Regions from separate parts of the Hafnia sp. CBA7124 genome, predicted to be linked through region 1. Evidence: predicted binding sites of a transcription regulator. Region 1 holds the regulator's gene; the other holds the start of a gene.

Region 1 (7,593 bases):
TAGCCAGTGTTATGCCTACAGCATGCAAGTGCATATCGAATTATTGTACTGGATTGTACCGAGTGTCGCTCTGAGAAAAAAACGCCATCTTTTGTGTGGCTATTATCTGATTTTCAACACACCGTCACAGCGTAAGCTCAGTTTAATCTAAAAACGTGCTATGCTATATCCGTTTTGCACATGATCAGATATGCAGCGTTTTGTGAATAAAACAGCATCTGATTCAATCATCGTAACATTTAGTCACAAAGAGAATATAAATAGCAGAAATGAATGCTGTTTTGTTGCGGCTGTTTATTTAATACTGTTTGCCATGTTTTTTGCTTGGGACAAAGCCTGGAACCTATCGATGCGTCTATATATCGCGCTCTTTGTTCTGCTGTTTACACAGCTATTTGCTAATGCAGCGAATGCCTCTCCGGGGCATAAAGTCGTTGCCGATCAGCGAAAGTCGCATGCGACAAGTAGCGAATCTGCCGATCGTAAAAAACGAAAACCAGCTACCAGCAAAAAAGAAAAAACAGCGACGCCTACAACGACAGCCAAAAATAAAAAATCGTTAGAACAAAAGAGCAAAACGACTAAAAAATCAGCGACAACTCAGCCTAGCGCTCTCGCTACTAAGTTTGCCAAAAATAGAGAAGTCGCGCGCAATAAAGCAAATAGCAAAAAAATAGATAAAGCGGTACTAGCATCTATTTCTAACCCTAAGACAAAATCCAGCGCCAAGAAAAGCGGCTCACATTCCACCGCTACGTTGGCTCGCGTAAGTAATAAAAAAACCTATGGCCGCCAGCGCGGTGAATTGAATAGCCATGGCAGAAGCAGCAAAGGTGAATTAGCCAAGCTCAAGCTGAATCAAAACAATATTGAAATCGTTGATGGCAAACCCATTCGTCTGAGTCCTCAGCATAAAAAGCGTTACCAGCATGCTAAGCAAACGGCGATGAATAAGCTGATGAATCAGGTAGGAAAACCGTATCGTTGGGGTGGTGCGTCACCAAGCACAGGCTTCGATTGCAGTGGATTGGTTTATTACGCCTATCAGGATTTACTGAGCATCAAGATCCCTCGTACCGCCAATGAAATGTATCATCTGCGTGATGCGGCTCCGGTGAAAAAAACAGAGCTACAAAAAGGCGACTTGGTCTTCTTCCGTATTAATAATCGGGGTGCCGCCGACCATGTGGGTGTTTATATGGGTGAGGGAAAATTCATTCAGTCACCTCGCACCGGCGAACAAATTCGGATCAGCTATTTAGATAACGATTATTGGCAAGGACACTACGTTGGCGCTCGCCGCGTGATGACGCCAAAAACGATTCGTTAATAGCAGAAGATCATTGTTAAACAGACTTATGGTAGGGATTCATTGCATTTTGTGATAATCCCTATCATTTAGATTTACCCCATCTTTGTATTATCCCCTCCCCTTATTTTATGTTCTGTGGCCGTTTTGAACGAATGGTGCACAAATCGCCAATTGATAACCAAAAACAAAAATTTTGCCTGTTATTAGATTCAAAACTTGCTAAAATCGATCCCCATAACAAGAGCACAACAAGATCGTTTCAATTTTAAAAACCCGCTCACTGACATTAACGTTGGTGTGATGCATGAAACATAAAACACTTACGTGTAACTGTTTCATTGCAAAATAGAGCAATAATAGGAGAGAGCAATGTCTTTTGAATTACCTGCATTACCATACGAAAAAAACGCACTCGAACCGCACATCTCCGCAGAAACCTTGGAATACCACTACGGTAAGCATCACAATACCTATGTGGTAAACCTGAACAACCTGATCAAAGGCACTGAGTTCGAAGGTAAATCACTGGAAGAGATCATCAAGACCTCTACTGGCGGTATCTTCAACAACGCTGCTCAGGTTTGGAACCACACCTTCTACTGGCATTGCCTGTCACCAAAAGGTGGCAACGCACCAACTGGCGCCGTGGCTGAAGCCATTAACAAAGCGTTTGGTTCATTTGATGCATTCAAAGAAGAACTGACTAAATCTGCCATTGGCAACTTCGGTTCTGGTTGGACTTGGCTGGTTAAAAAAGCAGACGGTTCTTTGGCGATTGTAAACACCTCAAACGCTGCAACTCCACTGACCAACGGTGACAAACCACTGCTGACCGTGGACGTTTGGGAACACGCCTACTACATCGACTATCGCAACGCGCGTCCTAAATATCTGGAGAACTTCTGGGCTCTGGTAAACTGGGAATTCGTGGCGAAAAACTTGGCATAAGTTTGCTGAGTGACGTACATGAAAAAGGCGGTCAACTGACCGCCTTTTGTTTTAGCCATGTTAATGGCTATCGATAAAAAACTTAGCGATAAATCAATGTAGCGCAGCAACAAAACTAAAGATAACAATCACAGCCAGTGCTGCGACCGTTGTCATTAGAGAATATTTCAGATCGGTTTCCATTTCTTCTTCTCCCGCATTTCGTTATCAGATCAATTTTGATTATACATAAACACTTGCAGAAAGTGTGTGAAATCATTTTCACATACCTTAAATGGGATCGCACGCAGTAAAACTTTCGATTATTCTTTCTGTTAACACACAATTTTGACTTCCCCTTTTGCATTTTATAGGCCAAAATTTACGGTTTACTGCTACGTATCAGCTTTCATAACGTAAAAGAATAGGCTGGCGCTTGATATATCCGCATATTCCTCTCTTTGATGCGATTGTAATCAGTGTATTTTGATGTACGTAAGCAAACGATTAACACAATAGCTATGTCATAGTTACATTAGCTTAGGAGTCATCTGTTTCATGGCAACGATTAAAGATGTGGCAAAACGCGCGGGCGTTTCAACCACGACAGTGTCTCACGTTATTAATAAGACGCGTTTTGTCGCAGAAGAGACCAAGACCGCGGTTTGGGAAGCAATTAAAGAATTGCACTACTCTCCCAGCGCCGTCGCCCGTAGCCTGAAAGTTAACCACACCAAATCGATCGGTTTGCTGGCGACGTCCAGCGAGGCGCCCTATTTTGCTGAGGTCATTGAGGCCGTTGAAAACGCCTGCTACAGCCAAGGCTATACGCTCATTTTATGTAACTCTCACAACAACCCTGAAAAGCAAAAAGCTTATTTAGCGATGCTGGCGCAAAAACGCGTCGATGGATTATTAGTGATGTGTTCTGAATACCCAGAAAATCTGCTGCAAACCCTTGAGGACTACCGCAATATTCCAATGGTGGTGATGGACTGGGGGACACAACGCAGTGATTTTACCGATGCCATTCAGGATAATGCGTTCGAAGGTGGCTATTTAGCCGGCCGCTATTTAATTGAACGTGGTCATCGTGATATTGGGGCGATTACCGGTCAGCTTTCTCGTAACACCGGCGGAGGTCGCCTACGCGGCTTCCTGAAAGCCCTACAAGAAGCCAACATTCCCGCTCGTGATGAGTGGATGGTAGAAGGCGATTTCGAGCCAGAATCCGGTTACAAAGCCATGCATCAAATTCTGTCGCAAAAAAATCGCCCAACGGCGGTCTTTGTGGGTGGGGACATCATGGCGATGGGCGCAATATGTGCCGCCGATGAGATGGGCTTGCGTGTACCGCAGGATATATCGGTGATCGGTTATGATAACGTGCGCAACGCCCGCTACTTCTCACCAGCGTTGACCACCATCCATCAGCCGAAAGAGCGTTTGGGCTCAATGGCCTTTGACATGCTACTCGACCGTATCGTGAGCAAGCGTGAAGATTCTCAAACGATCGAGGTGCATCCAAAACTGGTGGAACGCCGCTCCGTTGCCGATGGCCCATATCTGGACTATCGCCGCTAAGTGATGAAGAACAGCCCTTTTCTTTTAGCGCTGTTCCCCGTTGGGCTGTTCATAGCAGGAGCGTTGCCAATATTGGCAGCGCTCTTGGCACTGACTCAGCCGCTGTCTGACATTTCCTCTTTCAACACCTTCATCCAGCCGTGGACGCTTTTACTCCAATGGCCAGGTTTGATGCGCTCAGTTGGCCTGAGCTTATGGAGTGCAATCGCCGCGACGTTAATATCACTTTGGTTGGCATTAGCGCTTTGCAGTCAGGTTATACAGCGCGCCAGCTGCACCGCTCGCGCTATTTCGAGTGCGATTTTAGCCATGCCGCATATTGCACTGGCGACCGGTCTCATACTGCTGTTATCCCCCTCAGGTTGGCTACTCAGGCTTATATCCCCAACATTTACGGGTTTTGTGCGCCCGCCAGATTGGCCAATCGTCAATGACCCTTATGCCCTATCCTTAATTCTTTTATTGGTGATCAAAGAGACACCTTTTTTATTTTTGATGGCGTTTAACATCGCGGGTCGAATTGATGTCGCTCGCCAGATGCAGGCTGCTAACGCATTGGGTTACCACAGTGAGAAAGCCTGGTGGTTGCTATTAGTTCCGCAAATACTTGTGGCTCTGCGTTTGCCGTTGTTTTGTGTGCTCGCCTTTGGCCTATCCACCGTAGATATTGCGATTCTATTGGGGCCACAGCAGCCCACAACCTTGGCGTTGTTAGTTTGGCAATGGATAAGCGAACCCTCGATGGGGCATCAATCTTTAGCCGCTGCTGGTACGCTGCTACTTATTGTTATCACATTAGCCAGCTTTGGTGCGTGGCGATATGCTGAAAAGAGCTGGTTAACATATTGCCGCAACGCTTATGGACAAAGGCGCAGCACGTGGCGCATGCCGCTTACCCCACTCTGGGCAATGGGTATTGTGTTAACGCTGGGCGCCTATGCGGTACTCTTCGTGTGGTCGGTTGCATGGCGTTGGCCTTTCTCGTCTTCTTTTCCACTACAGTGGAGCTATGATTATTGGCTTACCAGCGTTCATCAGCTTAGTACTCCGATCATAAATAGTCTGCTCATTGCGAGTGTGGCGAATCTGTTAGGTTTACTTCTGTGCGTTGGTTTTTTGGAATGGCAATTTTATACGCGTAGAAATACAAACTCATGGTTTCTGCTCGCCCCGCTGTTGACTCCACAAATCAGCCTAATTTTCGGCTTGCAGCACATGGCCGCTTGGTTGGATGTGATTGGTCTGCTGCCCAGCGTGATCTTTGCTCATATGGTGTTTATCGTTCCGTATTTTTTTCTTAGCCTCAGCGGCACGTGGCAGACTTTCGATCCGCGGCTGATCTATACCGCACAATCACTTGGAAAGTCGCCTTGGACCTGTTTCTGGCGCATCAAGATCCCATTATTGAGTAAGCCATTGGCGCTTTCCGTCGCATTAGGTTTCGCGGTTAGCATAGGATTATATTTACCCACGCTGGGTTTAGGCGCTGGGCGCTTCCCCACGTTGGCAACGGAAACCGTCGCTTATGCATCCGGTATCGATCGCCGCATGGCCGCCGTTGCGGCTCTGTGGCAAACGTTCATCCCACTTTTGGTTTACGGTATCGCGCTATTTTTGCCATTCATACTGACAAGGAACAAAAAACTGTGACGGCTTTAGCGTTTGAGCAATTCCAGGTTTATCTCGATGATAGACCGCTAACTTCAGCGTTGAATACCCGCGTAGAAGGCGGACAAATACTCACGCTGATGGGGCCTAGCGGCTGCGGGAAATCGAGCTTATTGCTGGCTATGGCGGGGCATGCTCACGCCCCGCTATCAACGCAGGGAAAAGTGCTGATCGATAGTCATGATGTGACTGAACTTCCTGCCTATCAGCGAAAAATCGGGCTGCTATTCCAAGATGATTTATTGTTTCCCCACCTAAACGTTACACAAAACCTGCTTTTCGCCTTACCTGAAAACATCGGCAAAGAAGAACAGCATCAGCAGGTCACGCAGGCATTAGAGAAAATTGACATGGCTGAGTTTTCATCTCGCTATCCCGATGAACTATCTGGCGGCCAGCGCGCCAGAATCAGTTTGTTGCGCACCCTGCTTTCTCGCCCTCGCGCGGTGGCATTGGATGAACCTTTTTCCAAGCTTGATAAATCGCTGCGGCAACAGTTTCGCCAATGGGTTTTTGGCGAATTACAACAGGCTAATATTGCCACCCTGCTAGTGACACACGACGAAGACGACGTTCCGCCAAACGGCCAAATCATCATGCTCTAAAACCCTATTCAGGGCTGAGCCACTCTTGATTCATCGTTTCAGTATCACCGAGGTAATCCAGTAACCAATCAATGGCCGGTGAGCGGGTATGGTCTTCCCAAGTGACACAGCAGGCGCTATCAGGAAACGGCTGAGCCAATTGTAAGATCTTCAGCTTACCCGAATGCACCAGCGGTTCCGCCATGTGCGCGGGCATCAGGCCTACGCAAAGCCCATTCTCTAAACAATCGCAGGCTGACTGCCAATCAGGCACCACTAGGCGTCGCTGATTATCTAATAGCCATGTATCGCGCTTAGGCAGATCTCGAGATGTGTCTTCAATACACAAGGCAGGAAAAGGGCGAATTTTGTCATCACTTAACTCGCCTTCCAATTTTGCCAGCGGGTGATCGGGGCTCACCAGACAATGCCAGCGTAGAAATCCCATATCGCGAAAAGAAAAACGCCCTCCGGCCGGAACCGCACGCGTCGCCCCTATCGCCACCTCTACGCGTCCGGCGACTAAGGCATCCCATACGCCATTAAACACTTCGGGGTGGATCATTAATTCCATATCAGGGAAATGACGATAAAAATCGACCACCAATTGGCGGCTTCGACGGGGATTAACGATACGATCGACGGCAACATTTAGCTGTCCACGCCAGCCATTTGCCACCTGTTGGCACTGACGGCGGGTGGAATTCATTTTTTTGATAATAGTTCGCGCTTCATCAACAAAAAATGCGCCAGCTTCGGTGAGTTCAACATCGCGATGACGTCGTTCAAACAGTGACACTGCCAGCCAAGTTTCCAATTGGCGTACCGTGTAACTCACGGCAGACGGCACTCGGTGCAGCTCTTGTGCTGCGGCGCTAAAACTTCCCGTCCTTGCAACCGCATCAACAACCTCTAAGGAGTATTCCGACCACATGTGCGCTACCTCACTTTTCTTGCTTTCAAAATTTTTCATCCATGATAGCAAATATTAGCGTTTCACAAGTAATTAGAGAGATCGCTACACTCCACGCGTCACACATTCATTCTGCAACAAATATATAACGAGTCAAAATAATGCGAACTTCATCATTTTTCATGTTCTATCTGGCCGGATTGAGCATGCTGGGATATCTGGCCACTGATATGTATCTTCCTGCTTTTGGTGCGATGCAGCAGGATCTCAATGCCTCCGCGGGTGCCATCAGCGCAAGCCTCAGCATTTTCCTTGCCGGGTTTGCCTTCGCGCAGCTGGTTTGGGGGCCTCTGTCCGATCGTATTGGCCGTAAGCCGGTTTTAGCCATGGGCTTAACCCTGTTTAGCCTTGGCTGCTTAGGTATGCTGTGGGTGGATACCACCACTGAACTTCTCGTGCTGCGCTTTGTACAGGCAATTGGGGTGTGTTCTGCCGCCGTGACGTGGCAGGCGCTGGTTATCGATCGCTACAGCAAAGGCGTTGCCAATCGAGTGTTCGCCACCATCATGCCGCTGGTGGCATTGTCCCCAGCCCTGGCTCCGCTA
Region 2 (7,593 bases), 1.4 Mb from region 1:
CAACAATCTGTCGCGCTATATGAACCAAAAGCGCAATTCCGCTGATCGTTAATGCCGTCCCCGCCGCCATCGCCATCGCCGCTAAAATGCCCCAACTGTAAACGCCGATCACTTTGGAAAATAACAGCACCAAGATAGCCCCTGAGCATGGTCGCATTCCCATCGCGGCAACAACTGCAAACTGCGTTTTCCAGGTCGTCGCCGCCGCAATCTCGCCATCACTCGCCACATGTTTATGCCCACAACCACAGTTAGCCGAGTGCCGGTGCTCTTGATGAGTTTTCTGATTCAACGGTTTAATCGCTGAAATCTGCAAGGGAGTCGAAGACGTCCGGCGCCTAAGCGCCAAGACCTTCCTCAAAGCACGCCAACAGAGAACCGCACCTAAGACCACAACCAGCAGATAGCTGGCTTTCTCTAGCCAGAAACTACTTTGATGCAGATAGCGCGTCGAAAGTTGTAAAACACCTAACACTCCCGAAACAAGAGCTATCGCGACCAGACCTTGTAGCAACGAAGCGGCTAATGTCAGGCGTACGCTGCTGCGTAATCGAGATGGGTTAGTGGCTAAATAAGTCGTTATCACGACTTTGCCATGCCCCGGCCCCAGAGCATGCAGGACGCCATAGGCAAAACTTAGCGCAACTAGGGTTAAACCAGCCTGTTTGGAATTATTCCCAACCTCCTGCAGAAGCTGGGACATCGATTGATGCAATGATTTTTGCCATTCGATCGCGACAAAAAGCCATTCGTTCCAGTGAACAGCACCATACGTTACCCCTGAAATCAGCAGCAGTGCTGCTATAGCCAAAGGCACGTAGCGCCATCGTGTCGGTTTTTTGCGGGTTGTCGGCATGATCAATGACATGTGATCTCCACGCGCTGCGCAAACTGCTTCCCTAGCTCCATGTCTTCGTCAGGAGCATCTGCTTTATCAAGATTCTGCGCATAGGCTTGCAACGACGTATCTGGTTTAGGCGTTATCAATGCTAATTTACACCTTGCCTGAACATCGACAGGCAGAGTGATGGAAGCCGCATCGGCATAGGTCATATCAACGTAATAAGTGGGATCGTAAGTCAGCACGGAAAAATCGGCGTTCAAAGGCTGTGGTTTTGCCAGCAACATTTCAAATGACAAAATAGCGTTATTACCATCGCGGCTGAGATGATATTCACGAGGACGATCGAGGAATTTGACCTTTTTGCCATCATGGTAGAATTCAGTAAAGTAGTGCTGACCAATTACGTTTGCCATCACTTCTGCAGCTAGCTGTTTCCAGATTTCCGACCCGTTCGCCGCATTGCCCGCATCGTAAAGCAAGTCAGCCGATGTAAGCGGATCCATCGTCCACGTCATGTTCATTCCGATCAGTTGGTTATTGTTCACCACAAACGCATTTTTCATTTCAATAAAACTGTGCGGGTGTGCAAACCCCGAGCGAGAAAAAATGAGCCCGATGATCGTGATTAACCAACCAGACCAGCGTAGAAATCGCTGTTTTTTAATCTCAAAATGCAACATAAACGTCCTGTTTAATCCTTAGCAACAGCCGCAAAACGCGGCGGGTAATCAAATTCATTCATTTCTGTATCACAAAAATACAAAAACATGGCACACCAGCACGGCGCCTTTGCACAACTTTGCTATTCTTAGCCAACAAAACATGTTCATTCACTGACCGAAACTAAAGAGATATGAATATGAGTTTAGACACACCTCTGGTGCCTGAGCTCTCAGCACAGCAAAGGCACTGTAATCTTGTGCTATTGCTTTTCACACCGACAACCCCGCTGCATCTGGCCACCATTGGCCGGATTAATCGCGTTTTGCCCGCACAAGCCGAATTAGATATTCACAGCGTGGCGCAGGAAATCATGCGTTTTCATGCACTGCGTGTGATCTTCCATCCTAAACAAGGCTATCGGCTACAAGGCTCGGCTTACGATCAGCGACTTTGTTTGCTGCATTGGTTAAGGCGCTCTCAGCGGCTTGTTCCCAACAGTATTGAAACTATTTTTGTGCCCCGCATCAATGAAAGCCCGGCGGGTATTACTACAGCGCATTTTTCGCAGCAAATCATCGATGTGCTTACGCAGGCCGAAGCCACTTTGCAGCGTATTTTTAGCGACCAACATCGCGATCTTATTCAGTCTTTTTTACACTACAGTCATTACCAAAGACAAACGACACCGCTCCCTGTCTTTCCAGCACATCTAAAACGCTGGCTGCAAGCCAAAGAAGAATACGGTGTGGCGAAAAATCTATGCCATGCCGCCTATGGGCAATTGCCTGATCCGGCGCTGGAGCTTGAATCAGAATTTACCACGCTGTTATTAACGCAGCTTAAAACCTACCGCTATTTACCCCAGATTTACCCAGAAGATCGGCGTTTGATGGATGAGATCGAGTTTGCTATTCAGCAAATAGAAAATGCCACCCACGTGACATTTAGCCATCGAGAACAGCTTTGTACTCAGCTGTTTGCCCATATGGGGCCCGCGATTGAACGATGCTTATTTGGCCTAAAAATCAGTAATCTGCTATTGGATGAAATCGAACTGCTTTATCCCGGTTTGATGAATATGACTCAACAGGCCGTTCATCATATTGAACTCGAGTACCATATTCATTTTCCACCTGAAGAGCTGTGCCTAATCGCCGTGAGTTTTGGTGCATGGTTGATACAGGAAGGCGTACTGGCAGACAAATAGACGGTTATCAGAGACAAAAAAGCCCGCTTTCAAAGCGGGCTTTTTACATCAAGCAAAAAGATTATGCGTAAACCGGCAGGCGTGCGCAAATATCCAATACTTTTTGTTTAGTACGTTCGATGGTGGCTTCGTCGTTGATGTTATCCAACACGTCACACATCCAGCCAGCCAGTTCACGCGCGTCAGCTTCTTTAAAGCCACGGCGGGTAATAGCCGGAGTACCCACACGAACACCTGAAGTCACAAACGGGCTCTTCGGATCGTTAGGCACGCTGTTTTTGTTCACGGTGATATTTGCACGGCCCAACGCGGCGTCAGCATCTTTACCGGTGATATTTTTATCAACCAGATCCAGCAGGAACAGGTGGTTTTCAGTACCGCCGGAAACCACTTTGTAGCCACGGTTCAAGAATACTTCGACCATCGCTTTGGCGTTTTTAGCAACCAGCTGTTGGTAAGCCTTAAACTCGGGTTCCATCGCTTCTTTCAGAGCAACGGCTTTACCCGCAATCACGTGCATCAGAGGGCCACCCTGTGCGCCAGGGAATACCGCTGAGTTCAGCTTTTTATACATCTCTTCGCTGCCACCGTTGGCCAAAATCAGGCCGCCACGCGGGCCAGCCAAGGTTTTGTGCGTCGTGGTCGTCACAACATGCGCATGAGGAACAGGGTTTGGATAAACACCCGCAGCCACTAAACCAGCCACGTGAGCCATATCAACAAACAGATAAGCGCCGATGCGGTCAGCAATTTCGCGCATTTTCGCCCAGTCAACCACGCCAGAGTAAGCAGAGAAACCACCGATGATCATTTTCGGCTGGTGCTTTTCAGCTTGGGCGGCCAAGTCGTTATAGTCGATATGACCGCTTTCATCGATACCGTAAGGAACGATGTTGTACAGTTTGCCGGAGAAGTTAACCGGAGAACCGTGAGTTAAATGGCCGCCGTGCGCTAAGTTCATACCCAGCACGGTATCACCTGGCTGTAACAGCGCAGTGTATACGGCAAAGTTTGCCTGAGAACCGGAGTGCGGCTGTACGTTGGCATAATCAGCGCCAAATAGCTCTTTTGCACGATCGATGGCCAGCTGTTCAACAACATCAACGTATTCGCAACCGCCGTAGTAACGCTTGCCTGGGTAACCTTCAGCATATTTGTTGGTCAGCTGAGAGCCCTGAGCCTGCATAACACGCGGGCTGGTATAGTTTTCTGATGCGATAAGCTCAATGTGCTCTTCCTGACGCACGACTTCCTGCTCCATTGCCTGCCACAGCTCGGCATCGTAATCGGCAATGTTCATTTCACGCTTTAACATCCGCTTCTCCTGACTCAGCTAACCTGAATTGTCTATTCGCTATTGTTCAATAAAAACACACCCCGTAAGGCGACTGCCCACAGTGTAATATGTTTTCACCTTGTTACGATAGACCCTAGACCATGTTTTTACGCAAACGTTTGGCTTGGCGCTGCATAAGGCTTTAATACTGCACATGGAGACGTATGCCAGCAGGAGTTTTCTTCAAATGTGATATGCAACAATTTCACCTTGGTGAAACAAAAGCGATAAAAGCGCTATGTAAATAACATCAGCACAACAAAAATAGGGATTTACAGCTCAAAGAAAAATCTGTAAGTTGCATTTAAAATACATCAATTAAAACACCTGCAACAACGAGGACATTTTTATGTTGGATAGCCAAACCATCGCCACCGTTAAATCCACTATTCCACTATTAGCGGCTACGGGGCCAAAGCTCACTGCGCACTTTTACGATCGGATGTTTGAGCACAATCCCGAGCTAAAAGAGATTTTTAATATGAGTAACCAGCGCAATGGCGATCAGCGTGAAGCGCTGTTTAACGCGATTTGTGCTTACGCCACTAATATTGAAAATCTAGCCGCGCTGCTGCCCGCCGTTGAACGCATTGCCCAGAAGCACGCCAGCTTTAATATTAAGCCAGAACAATATCAGATCGTCGGTCATCACCTGCTGAAAACTCTAGAAGAAATGTTTAATCCGGGTGACGAAGTTATAGAGGCGTGGGGCAAAGCCTATGGGGTTTTGGCCGATGTCTTTATCCAGCGTGAATCCCAGATTTACCAGCAAAGTGAAACCACTGAGGGCGGCTGGCGTGAACTTCGACCTTTCAAAATCCTCAAGAAAGAGAAGCAAAGCGACTTAATCACCAGCTTCATTTTGGTGCCTGAAGATGGCAGCCGCGTAGCCGATTTCCAGCCGGGTCAATATTTGGCTGTTTATATTCGCCACCCAAGCCTGCCGCATCAGGAAATTCGTCAATATTCTCTGACCAATGAGCCAAACGGCGAATACTATCGTATTGCCGTGAAACGTGAAGGTCAGGGGCAAGTCTCGAATTTTATGCATGATATCGCGCAAGAAGGCGACGTGATCCAAATCGCGCCTCCGCACGGTGATTTCTTCTTAGAAGTAAAAGAAAACACGCCTGTTGCATTGATTTCTGGCGGCGTCGGCCAAACGCCAATGCTCGGCATGCTGCGCACCTTACAGGCTCGCGGCCATCAGGGCGAGATTCAGTGGCTACACGCAGCAGAAAACAGCAAGGTTCGTGCCTTTGCTGATGAAGTGAATACTATTATCTCCGCAATGCCTCAGGCTCAAAGCCACGTTTGGCTGCAAGAAACCAGCGCTGACGATCGCATTGATATCGATTTCAACTATCAGGGATTGATGGATATCACCCCGCTCGCTGATAAATTGAATAACCCAGAAATGCACTACTACTTCTGTGGCCCAGTTGGATTTATGCAGCATGTCGCCAAGCAGCTACAAGCATTAGGCGTCGATGCCGACCGTATGCACTATGAGTGTTTTGGGCCACATAAGGTGGTGTGAGTTTTTTGCATCATCGAGTAATGATGTGATTATGTGATCACGGTGTAAGGTTTCGACCGCCTATCAGCACCGGTATTCACATACAAACTAAGTCGAAGGCGTCCGATAAGGGTGGGCCAGAGCGCCCACCCTTAACCCGCGCTCTTTTATCCGCAATGCCATCTCCGCGCCGGGTCGGCATGCGCCATCCATGGCGCCTCCTCCCCTAGTGGAAACTTCCTGTTTCCACTGCTCTAACTGCCAAGACTTAAACAATTAAAAAAATAAAAATGTCTTTTGTCTTTAGTCTTTTGTCTTTTGTCTTTTGTCTTTTCAAGTTGAAAGAATGCATTTTAGAGCCGCCAGCAGGGATGCTGGTGGCAGGTTGAGGGCGTACAGGATGTACGCTCCGAAACCGGTCGGCCAAACGGCTCGGTAAAAAGCGCGAGAGTCGAGAGGTTGCGCGCTGGCAACCTCTCGTCGGACGCCTACGCCAGTGGTTTCATAGAGAGCTATTTGCTAACGGGCGGACGAAAACCTTCACTGCTCTGACATAAAAAAGAAAGCAGTAACCGATCAGTCTTTCACCTCCACCCTCATCCCCATCTCCGTCATCTCCCCTTTTCCCAACAACACCAGCCCCGGTTGTCCATCCATATTGTGGGCATCGACAGGATGGCTTTGCGGTTCAAGGCAGATAAACGGTTCATCAGGCATTTGAAACAGCATCAGGTAGGACGCAGAGCTGCGTAACGATATCGTCGGCTGATTCGGCGTCGCTAAATGTGCCACACCGTTCCATCCCGAATAGCCGTGATTCATCCACGCATTATCCGGCACTTTAGTGCGGGTGAAATCCAGCGCCGCTGGCACATTGCCCTGCCATGCTAAAGGCAAATGCAGTTCGCCCTCCGGCCAATAGCCGGAAGAGAAAAACTGAATTTGTGTCCGCGGGGTTTTCACAAAAAAAGGATGAAAACCTACCCCATACAGCATGGGTTCTGCGCCACAGTGACGTAACGTGAGATGCGCGCTAAGTCCCTCGTCCGTGAGCCGATAAACCAAACTCGCCGAATAATCAAAACCACAGCTATGCTGCACACGCAGCCCGAGGGATATATGTGTGCAGCTCAAATCTTGCAGCTGCCAGCGCTGTAGCCAGCCATCTCCGTGTAAAAAGAATTGGTTATCCAAGGCGCTGTCTGGCAGCCAAATTTCACGTCCGGCTAAGCAAAAGCGATTATCCCGCACTCGGTTTGCCAAAGGTAACATGGGAAACAACGCGCTTTCGCCCGGATGCCATCCCGCATCCTGCTGATAAGGGCGTAGAATGGCCGCACCACTCCCCACGTCGTCAAAACTTAAGATTGCCGCTGACTGTGGAGTCACCCGCAGCCGAAACCGCGGGTTTGAGAGGGTATAAATATCCATCATGCTTGTTTCACGCTGGGTTCAACGGGTTTGGTGCTGCCCGCCAGTTGATGTTCTAGCGCTTCAAGGGTAACGCCTTTGGTTTCAGGCACGCTGCGTAATACAAACACAAACCCGAGCGCACAGATAATGCCGTAAAGTAGGAAGCTTCCCGATGCCCCTAAATTCGCATTTAACAGCGGGAAAGTGTAAGTCAGTAAGAAACAGGCAATCCACAGCGCTAGAGTCCCGACTGACATCGCCATACCACGCACGCGGTTAGGGAAGATTTCAGACAGCAATACCCACGTGACCGGTGCAAGGGTCAGGGCGTAAATCGCAATCGCGGCAAGCACCAGCAACAAAACCGGTAACCCCATAATGCCCAGCGCATAGGCACCGGCAATCAGCACGTAAATAATGGTTAGGCCAGCCGCTCCCAGCAGCATTAATTTGCGACGCCCCAGCTTATCCACCAGCGGTAAAGCGATGATGGTGAAGATCAGGTTAATCAGCCCCGTCGCCACTATCGATTTAAGCGTGCTGTTGATATCAAAACCGGCCGACGCAAAGATCTCCTGCGCATAGTTAAAGATCACGTTGATCCCACACCA

What was found. Region 1 encodes PurR, which represses purine synthesis genes. Its sites were predicted from a motif close to CANGCAAACGTTTGCNTG; they were not measured.
Region 2: glyA (serine hydroxymethyltransferase) is a predicted target of PurR. The motif match lies at 4,159-4,176, and genes of this name have one in related genera.

The regions. Positions count from the first base shown of each region.
Region 1 covers NZ_AP017469.1:2,333,541-2,341,133, forward strand. The annotation lists gene CPY98_RS10735 (C40 family peptidase) at 350-1,330, shown strand; gene sodB (superoxide dismutase [Fe]) at 1,682-2,260, shown strand; gene CPY98_RS21110 (YnhF family membrane protein) at 2,354-2,443, opposite strand; gene purR (HTH-type transcriptional repressor PurR) at 2,798-3,823, shown strand; gene CPY98_RS10755 (ABC transporter permease) at 3,827-5,473, shown strand; gene CPY98_RS10760 (ATP-binding cassette domain-containing protein) at 5,470-6,096, shown strand; gene punR (DNA-binding transcriptional activator PunR) at 6,101-7,009, opposite strand; gene punC (purine nucleoside transporter PunC) at 7,150-7,593, shown strand, end outside.
Region 2 covers NZ_AP017469.1:895,749-903,341, reverse strand. The annotation lists gene CPY98_RS04210 (nickel/cobalt transporter) at 1-868, opposite strand, end outside; gene CPY98_RS04205 (DUF1007 family protein) at 859-1,524, opposite strand; gene CPY98_RS04200 (PRD domain-containing protein) at 1,704-2,714, shown strand; gene glyA (serine hydroxymethyltransferase) at 2,776-4,029, opposite strand; gene hmpA (NO-inducible flavohemoprotein) at 4,400-5,590, shown strand; gene CPY98_RS04185 (aldose 1-epimerase) at 6,146-7,003, opposite strand; gene CPY98_RS04180 (sugar porter family MFS transporter) at 7,000-7,593, opposite strand, start outside.